One region of the Paenibacillus sp. NMA1017 genome, then DNA from elsewhere that is predicted to be linked to it. Evidence: riboswitches for the same ligand, from Rfam matches in the RefSeq annotation. Region 1 holds a riboswitch; each other region holds the start of a gene.
What was found. A riboswitch is a leader RNA that binds a small molecule or an ion and turns the genes downstream of it on or off. The one in region 1 is predicted to bind cobalamin.

Region 1 (3,110 bases):
CGATCGGATTCATCGGACTGGCTGAGTGCATGAAGGCACTATACGGAAAACACCACGGGGAGGATGATTTCGTATACCGCGAGGCACAGCGAATCATCACTTCTATGCGCGTGTATTGCGATCGAATGAGTGAATATCACAATTTGAATATTACATTGTTCGCTACGCCTGCCGAAGGTCTGTCGGGCAAGTTCACCTTGCTGGATCAACGTGATTTCGGGATTATTCCTGAGGTAAATGATCGAGAATATTACACGAATTCTTTTCATATTCCCGTGTATTACACGCTCCCGGCTGCTCGTAAAATCAGCTTGGAAGCTCCGTTCCATAACCTATGCAACGCTGGTGCGATTTCATACATCGAACTGGACGGCAATGCGCGGAATAACCCGGATGCGTTTCTTAAAATTGTTCAGTACGCGCTGCATCAGAACATCGGCTACTTCTCCATCAACCATCCGGTGGATCGTTGTACGGAATGTGGTTATGAAGGGATTATCGGGACAAGCTGCCCCCAATGTGGCACAGATGAGGAGCACACACACTTTCAGCGCTTACGTCGGGTAACCGGATATCTGACAGGAGATTATACCGTTCGCTTTAATGCTGCAAAACAGGCAGAGGTTCGAGACCGGGTGAAACATAAGTGAATTTGTGTGGCTACATTCCGGAATCTCTGAACGAAGGATACGGCCTGCGCACCGTCGTGTTCATTAGCGGTTGCCGTCACGCCTGTCCCGGATGCTTTAATCCAGCGTCGTGGAGCTTCCGTGCAGGTGAGCCATTCACCCCCCAACGACAACAGGAAGTCATTCGTGACATCATGGATAATCCGTTGTTGGATGGACTGACTCTCTGCGGGGGAGACCCGTTTTTCTCAGCAGCAGAATGCTCGCAATTTGTGCGTGACTTCCGCGAGGCCTGTCCCGACCGAACCGTGTGGGCTTACACTGGCTTTGTCTATGAAGATCTACTCACAGATCAGGAGCGACAGGAGCTAGCGCTTTTGTGCGATGTGATTGTAGATGGTCGTTTTGTAGAACAGCAAAAGGACCTGACCCTTCCCTTCCGGGGCAGTCGCAACCAGCGTCTGGTAGATGTAAAAGCCAGCATTCAGGCAGGCTATACCGTTTCATTGACATAAGGCGATGCTTACCCAGCAAGCAAGATGCTATATCTAATCTAAGACAAGTCCCCATCTCGGGTGAGGCTTGTCTTTTTTGCATATAGCTAACAGATTCCATTGGAGTTTCTATTGCGCATCCTGTAAGTTTCACTTATGATGGTGAACAAGTATACGAGTGCATAATTATTCGTCATACCTTAACCGCATAGCTTGGAGATAGGTGTCTGTTCTATTCAGATCAGGCTTAAAAGGGAAGCCGGTGCAAATCCGGCACGGTCCCGCCACTGTAAACGGGGAACTTTCAGCTGTTCATATATCCACTGGTCCACAGACCGGGAAGGAATGCTGAGAGTCATGATCCGTAAGTCAGGAGACCTGCCTATTTTAACAACATCGCAAGTACCTACGGAAGATAGGGAGGTGTTAAGAGCAGTCGCCGTATTTTTGATTTTTAATCACGGAGGCATTCTTTCCCCTACTTATTTTTAACTTTGGGGGGAAGAATGCCTTTTTTGGTACGTAAAAATAAAACAGCTACCCGCTAGGAGGAAAAGTACATGTCCGTTATTGAATGGCCTGAATTGTCCGGCTTAATTAGCAGTAATCTGGGATATCCGCGTATCGGCGAAAACCGGGAATGGAAGAAAGCACTGGAACGCTTTTGGAACGGCAGCATTAACGAAAGCGAACTGCAAACGGAGATGAAAAGATTACGATTGGAGCATCTGAGCAAGCAGCGTGACAAGGGGATTGATCGCATTCCTGTCGGAGACTTCACCTATTACGATCACATGCTGGATACATCTGTGATGTTTGGTCTTGTACCCGAACGGTTCAACCATCGTCCCGCGGGTCCGGTTCCTCTGTCCGTGTATTTCGGGATTGCTCGTGGACAGAAGGGAGCAACCGCCAGTGAAATGACCAAATGGATGAATACCAATTATCACTACATCGTTCCTGAATTGGCAAACGCAGTCCCGGTGTATACTGAAAATAAACCTTTACAGGCTTATCGTGAAGCAAAACAAGAACTAGGCATTGATGGGAAACCGGTCCTCATCGGCCCCTATTCATTCGTAACCCTTTCCAAAGGCTATGATCGTAAGGATTTGGCCACCATCGTACGAAGCTTCCTGCCACTGTACACCCGTATTCTGTCTGAACTAGCGGCAGAAGGCGTTCAGTGGGTTCAAATCGATGAACCTGTCCTGACCACCTCATTCCCGGCAGAGGATTTGGACATTATTCAGGAAGTCTATGAAGCTTTGACTCAAGCTGCGCCCACTTTAAATATAATGCTGCAAACCTACTTTGGCAGCCTGGACCATTATGAGCGTCTGTCCGCACTTCCGGTACAGGGATTGGGTCTTGATTTTGTGTATGATGATGGCGAAAATCTTCAGCATATATTGCAGCATGGCTTCCCTAAAGGAAAAACGCTGGGCGCTGGGGTCATTGACGGGCGCAATATATGGCGCAGCGACCTGAACGCTGTGGCTGCCCTACTGGGTCAGTTAGCAGAACAAGCCCCTGCCGAGCAGCTTATCGTGCAGCCATCATGCAGTCTGCTGCATGTGCCAGTCAGTCTGGAAGCAGAGCACAAGCTGGATCGAGAACTGGTGCAAGCGCTGGCCTTTGCTGATGAAAAGCTCGAGGAAATCGCCGTCCTAACGGCTGCACTTGGCAAACACGATCCATCCGCACTCACCAAGCTTGGACAAAGTGCAGATGCAGTAGCCCGCTTTAACAGTTCAGCGGCACGCGTACAGACAGCGGCCGATCTAGCCGACCTGTTGGCCAAAGAGCCTCTGTCACGCAGCGTCCCTTTCGCCGAGCGTCGTGAGATTCAGCAAAATAAGCTGAAATTGCCTCCTCTGCCTACAACGACCATTGGTAGCTTCCCGCAAACCGCCGAGATCCGCAAGGCCCGCCTGCACTATCGCAAAGGAGAATGGTCTGCCGAGCAATATCGAACGTTCATCCA
Region 2 (3,110 bases), 220 kb from region 1:
AAGTGCCTCCCCGTTTGGTTGTTCGTACAAAACTCTTTAGCTCCGCAACTTTTCGAGCGTAAAAGCAAGCCGTCGCTTCGTCCTGGTTTACAGTACGACGCTGTGAACAACCTGCAAGATCCCTCGCTTCACTCACTTACTAGCTAAAAAATGACTTGACTTCTAGGCACCTAAACGGCACGCTGACATGGCTTGTAAAGGAAATGGTCAGTTAACAAATTAAGCCCCCGGTTAATCACCGGGAGCTTTTCAAACTCATTCTCTAAATCACTAAGGAATGTTTTACGGGTAAATTCTCTAATAGTTAAATTTGTCTCAAAGGCTGTCTGAGAAGAATCAACAATATATTTCTTTTGTTTGGTAGCTGCTCCCAATGCTGTTACCCTTATAATAGAAATTCCACAAGGTTTGCTCACTAATTTGCCGATCAACTCTTTGGTTTTGTCGCTTTTCAAATTTTTTTCTTCCTCAATTTTTTGGAGAAGGAATAACCAACTGCTTTTTCAGACCTTTGGAATAATGTATCTTTTTTAATAGCTTGTACAAATTGATCTGCAATCTCGCTGCTAAATCTTCGTTTATGCTTCTCTTTTAGATTCATTAAGTAGTCTGGTACAGTTTTCGGACATCATGAGGGAGACGGAATGCCCGTCATTTCGTGCACGCAATGAATAGCCATCACCTTTATTTCTCGCCGTATCGTTCAAATTTAAAATATTGTGCAGCATTTATTGACAAGCTTGTGACAACAAAATAAGATAATCGTAAATCCTAATGATAAGAAATAAAGGAAGAAAACAGGTGTGAGCCGGATGACTCTATGTACGGGGTTTTGTTGAGACCCTGTAGATGGTTGTTGAGCGTGTTCACTTAAAAGGGAAGTTCGGTAGATTCCGACACGGGCCCGCCACTGTATACAGGCATCAGCAGAATACTGCTGGAGCTTTCAGAACAGCCACTGGAACTGTGAAGAACCGGGAAGGCCTGAAAGATCGCCTGGAGTCAGGAGACCTGCCTGTTTTGACATCACTGTCAGACCCACGGGATGCTGGGGAGGTGGTTAGGCGTGCTGCATACGGAATGTCTGAAACCGATCTGATCCTTTCTATATTATTAGAGTTGGCTTTGAGGTGAGTTTTGACATTTTATAATGAAAGCATTTCTGACTGCTGATCATGTGGTCTGGAATGCTTTTTTTGGCGTTTTGCGTTAGGTTTATATGTTTTTACAAGATAGAGGGGGACTCATGAAATGATAAGTAATCGTAGTAGGCGTTCATGGTTCGTATGTGCAGGGGTGATGCTGTTGCTGGCAGTTATGGCTCTTTCGGGATGTGCCAGCAATAAGACGTCGGATAGCTCCGACAAGGGTGAGAACGCGTCAGCACAACAAACAGCGACAGATAAAAAGCTGGTAATGGCGTATACGTGGAAACCGTCAGGCGTTGACCCGCACGGAGATAATAGCTGGGATGTGATGCGTTCCGGTGCAGGTGAGACACTGGTACGTTTGAATGAAAAGCTGGAGCCTGTGGCTTGGCTGGCAAAGGAGTGGAAGCAGGATAGTCCTACAGTTTGGACGTTCAGCTTGCAGGATAAAGTCACTTTTCATGATGGAAAGAGTATGGATGCAGCAAGTGTAAAAGCGTCTTTGCTACGCTCTATCGAGAAAAGCCATCTGGCGAAGGATTTACTGAATGTGAAGTCCATTGATGTAAGCGGCCCGCTGGCCTTGAAGATCACGACAAACCAGCCGAATGCGGCGTTGGTGTCCAATCTAGCTGATCCATCTACGATTGTACTGGATGTGGCATCGATGAAAGATGAGCAGAGTTACCCAGCGATGACAGGCGCTTTTAAAATTAAAGCATTCAACAAGGACCAATCGTTGGTCGTAGAGCGTTATGACGGATACTGGGGCGAGAAGGCACGACTGGCTGAAGCGACGATGAAGTTCATTACGGATGGGAATTCGCGCCTGATGGCGCTGCAATCCGGCGAGGTGGACGTAGCGACAGATATTCCGGTTGATAACGCAGAGGTACTGAAAAAGAACGACAAGCTACAAGTACTGTCGGCTCCGTCCTTGCGCACTCATATGATCGTGTACAATATGGAATCGCCAGTATTCAAGGATGCGGCGAACCGTAAGGTGGTGGACAGCCTGATTCCACGCACATCGATTGTGAGCGCCGTCATGAGGGGCTTTGGTACGGAAGCAAGCAGTCCGTTCCCGAGCATTCTTCCCTTCGGTAAAGTTGAGCGTAAAGCGCTGGACGGAACGGCGGAGCAGTTGTTAACGAAGGATGGCTGGCAGAAGGACGCCCAAGGGACATGGACTAAGCAAGGCAAGCCGTTTGAGGTTACGCTGCTGACTTTCCCTCAGCGTCCGGAGCTCTCCGTTATGGCTGAGGTCATCCAAAGCCAATTGCTGAAAGAGGGAATCCAGGTCAAAATTCGCAAGGTGGAAAATATCGACGAGGCGTTGACCAAAAACGATTGGGATTTTGCTATGTACAGTATGCTTACTGCTCATACAGGAGAGCCGCAGTATTTTATGGACATGTTTTATTCTTCGAAAAGTGAAGCCAATGTAAGCCGTTATAGTTCCAAACCGCTGGAGAGTATTCTGAACAGCTTGAAGTTGGCGAAGGATACAGCGCAGCGTAATGCCGTGACACTACAAGCGCTGGATATCATCAATACGGATTTGCCACAGTCGTTCATTGTGCATCCTGACAATGTGTTTGGCGTGAAAAAAGGGGTGGAGGGTTTTACACCGCATCCGATTGAGTATTATTACATTACGGCGCAATCCGATATTGCGGAATAACGAGCGGCGTATCCTATGATTCGTTTTATACTGGAACGTGTGGCGCAGCTGCTCATCATTGTATTTGTTGTATCCACGCTGACTTTTGTACTGATGCGGCTCGCTCCTGGTGACCCTGCTACCATTTTGCTCACCGCGCATAATGTCCCTGCCTCTGAGGAGGCGTTGACGACGCTACGGCAGGAACTGGGCTTAAACGAGCCGCTTCATATTCAATATGTGAACTGGCTGCGTGATGTGTTCACGGGGCATTGGGGCACCTCGTATGTATCCAAGGA
Region 3 (3,110 bases), on a different contig from region 1:
GACATGATCTTGAAACAAGATATAGCAGCAAAAAGGACGGTAGAATACGTACAAAGTCCGAACTTACAGGAGGATAAGGTGCCGTATGATGCTAAAGAAGATCTGCATTGGGACATGGAACTCGTGTTAGTTCGTCACGGCACAACCTTATGGAACAAGGAACGTCGATATCTGGGACACTCCGACTTAGGTTTGCTACCAGGAGCAGAACAGGAATTAAAGCCTTTGCAGGAAAAATTGCAGGGGCAGTCCTTTGCTCGAATCTATTGCAGCGATTTAATGCGATGTCGCCAGACCTTGCAGATCATTGTGCCAGAATCAGAATTGACGTCTGGAGATCCCCTATCTACTATGTCTCCTATGATGGAACCATGTCTGCGAGAGCTTCATTTTGGCGAGTGGGATGGAAAAACGTATGACATGCTCAAGGAAGTGTCGTTGTATCGGGCTTGGATTGATGAGCCGCAACGGATCACCCCACCTGGAGGAGAGTCTTGGACAGATTTTGTAAATCGTCTGCGCAAATTTCTTGACTCTCTGTATGAATGGCGTGTTGCTATGGAAGTTCAACCTATGGATTTGACTGCTGCGCCACCCTCTGTTCTGGTCGTTACACATGGTGGCGTAATTCGTCAGTTGGCTTGCATGCTGATACCGGGCCATGATTTTTGGAGTCTGAATCCGAAGCCGGGAGATGCATTTAGGATTCAATTGAGGCTGGCAGGACCGCACAATTACATAGCAGAAATGCTTCCTCATTAGGTTAGACACCAGCGGATAAAGAGGCTGTTTGGGTTGTAAGCCGCCTCTTTTTAACCTATAATCATCAAGTAAAAGAACGGCTTGACTACCACTACATCAAATATCCAGCAGACGAGGTCAGCGCAGCGTGATGAAACTAAGGTTTCCTTGCCTACGCTGTTAAAAGGGAAGTCGGTGTAAGTCCGGCGCGGTCCCGCCACTGTAAATGGAAACATGCCGGTTAGTCCTGCTTTATGTGCTACTAAGCATATGAAGGAATTTCAGGACATGCATCTTACCATAAGTCAGGATACCTGCCCGTCCGCCTGTCACCATAATCCTTCGAGGAAAGGATGACGTGCTCGCAGTGACTGTCCGTGCGGAAAGAAGCTGCCGCCTGCGCACGATCTGCGCTAACGTGACCCCTGTGTCCTGATATGAGGATACGGGGTTTTTTGATAGGAAAAGAAGGCTGGATTTAGAAGATATCTGTTGATGTTCAAGTAACGCTCTTAACGATTTTTTATGAAGGGGTGCAAATCATGGCAGGAAAAAAAATAAAGGTTTGGACAACAGGTCTACTGGTTCTGATTTTGGCAGTTGTGCTGAGTGCATGTGGCGCTAATGGAAAAAATGCTGAAAATAAAGATAATCAGACTTCTGCACAGCAGCCAGGACAGACCGTAACCACACAAGAGCCTCCGGGCAAAACAGTTTACCCACTCACAGTTAAGGATGCAACAGGACAGGAATTTACATTCAAAAAAGCGCCGGATAAAATCGTTTCCGTCTCCCCGGCAGAAACCGAGGCGCTGTTCGCCATTGGGTTGGATAAGGAAATAGTTGGCGTCTCCGACTACTCTGATTACCCGGAAGCAGCTACGAAAAAGCCTAAAGTGGGCGGTATTATGAAACCGAACGAAGAGGCGATCATTGCTGCTAACCCGGAAGTCGTTTTTGCAGGGATATCACTTAGTGAACAGGCTACGACCAAGCTGCGCGATATGGGAATTATGATTTTTAAAACGGAACCGAAGACAGTTGAAGATGTCATAGCTAACATCGAATTGTATGGGAAAATCACCGATCATCAGAAAGAAGCGAGAGCGGTGACTGACAAGATGAGGGCAGATGTAGCGGAAGTGAAAGAAGGAGTTAAAAATATCGGTAAAGGGCAGAAGCTGCGGGTATACGTCGAGTTTTCACCAGGCTGGACAGTTGGTAAAGGCGAGTTTATGGACGAGCTGATTACGTTGGCGGGCGGCGAAAATGTAGGTGCCACGCAGAAGGGGTGGTACCAAATTAGTGAAGAAAATATTATTGCTGCGAACCCTGACGTGATTTTGTACAGCAAAAGTGTCAAGGACGACAAAACGGGTCAAACGCTCGGCGAAATCATTAAAGCTCGCAGTGGGTGGGATCAAATATCGGCTGTTCGCCACAACCGGGTATTTGCCGTGGATGATAATTTGATCAGTCGTCCGGGTCCACGCGTAACGGAAGGTCTCAAGGAAGTGGCCAAGGGCGTGTATCCTGAAATTTTCAAATGAACCGTAAACTGATCGGCTTTGGAGGGACAGGTCTTGTCCTGCTGTTGCTGACGCTGCTGCTCTGTCTTGGCATCGGCTCGGCCAAGCTTCCGGTCAGCCAGATCACGGGCATTCTGGTTAACCACCTTCCGTGGTTAGGCGATACGTTTAAACCGGATTGGAATACATCCTCAGAGCAGATTATTTTGAAGGTCAGATTGCCACGAGTGTTACTGGGAATGTTGGTAGGAGCAGCGCTGGCGCTGGCGGGGGCCGGATTTCAGGGTGTGCTGCGTAATCCTTTGGCTGATCCGTATACACTGGGGGTATCCTCGGGGGCTTCGGTAGGAGCGGCAGTTCTGATCTATTGGGGCCTTCAATTTTCATTTGTTGGCATATGGACGCTGCCGCTAGTGGCATTTACGACCGGAATGCTCACGCTGTGGATGGTGCTGACGTTGGCACGGGAAGGTGGGAAAATTCCGACACAAAGTCTCATTTTGTCGGGAGTGGTGATGCAATCCTTTCTGGGAGCGGTTGTTTCCTTTCTGACAGCCATGTCGAAGGAGACGGTCAATGAAATATTGTACTGGACGATGGGAAGCCTTAGTCTGCGCGGTTGGTCATATACCGGAATCCTTTTACCTTATGTGGTCATAGGACTGGTATTTCTATGGAATCGGGCACGTGTGCTGAATATTTTGGCTTTGGGTGAACGTCAGGCGGCTCACATGGGAGTTCATGTAGATGCCACGAAGCTATCTGTTCTGATTATTTCCACGCTGCTGACAGCAGCCGCTGTCTCGGTATGTGGAGTGATTGGCTTTGTGGGACTCGTTG

Region 2: it holds a riboswitch for cobalamin, as region 1 does, so the genes downstream of both, AC5ELV_RS09640 (ABC transporter substrate-binding protein) here and metE (5-methyltetrahydropteroyltriglutamate--homocysteine S-methyltransferase) in region 1, are expected to answer to the same signal.
Region 3: it holds a riboswitch for cobalamin, as region 1 does, so the genes downstream of both, AC5ELV_RS04400 (ABC transporter substrate-binding protein) here and metE (5-methyltetrahydropteroyltriglutamate--homocysteine S-methyltransferase) in region 1, are expected to answer to the same signal.

What each region holds. Positions count from the first base shown of each region.
Region 1 covers NZ_JBZXYR010000003.1:416,234-419,343, reverse strand. The annotation lists gene AC5ELV_RS10650 (anaerobic ribonucleoside triphosphate reductase) at 1-650, shown strand, start outside; gene nrdG (anaerobic ribonucleoside-triphosphate reductase activating protein) at 647-1,144, shown strand; cobalamin riboswitch at 1,328-1,523, shown strand; gene metE (5-methyltetrahydropteroyltriglutamate--homocysteine S-methyltransferase) at 1,684-3,110, shown strand, end outside.
Region 2 covers NZ_JBZXYR010000003.1:192,304-195,413, forward strand. The annotation lists gene AC5ELV_RS09635 (hypothetical protein) at 171-455, opposite strand; cobalamin riboswitch at 834-1,033, shown strand; gene AC5ELV_RS09640 (ABC transporter substrate-binding protein) at 1,252-2,832, shown strand; gene nikB (nickel ABC transporter permease) at 2,848-3,110, shown strand, end outside.
Region 3 covers NZ_JBZXYR010000001.1:937,252-940,361, reverse strand. The annotation lists gene AC5ELV_RS04405 (histidine phosphatase family protein) at 4-762, shown strand; cobalamin riboswitch at 885-1,077, shown strand; gene AC5ELV_RS04400 (ABC transporter substrate-binding protein) at 1,284-2,291, shown strand; gene AC5ELV_RS04395 (FecCD family ABC transporter permease) at 2,288-3,110, shown strand, end outside.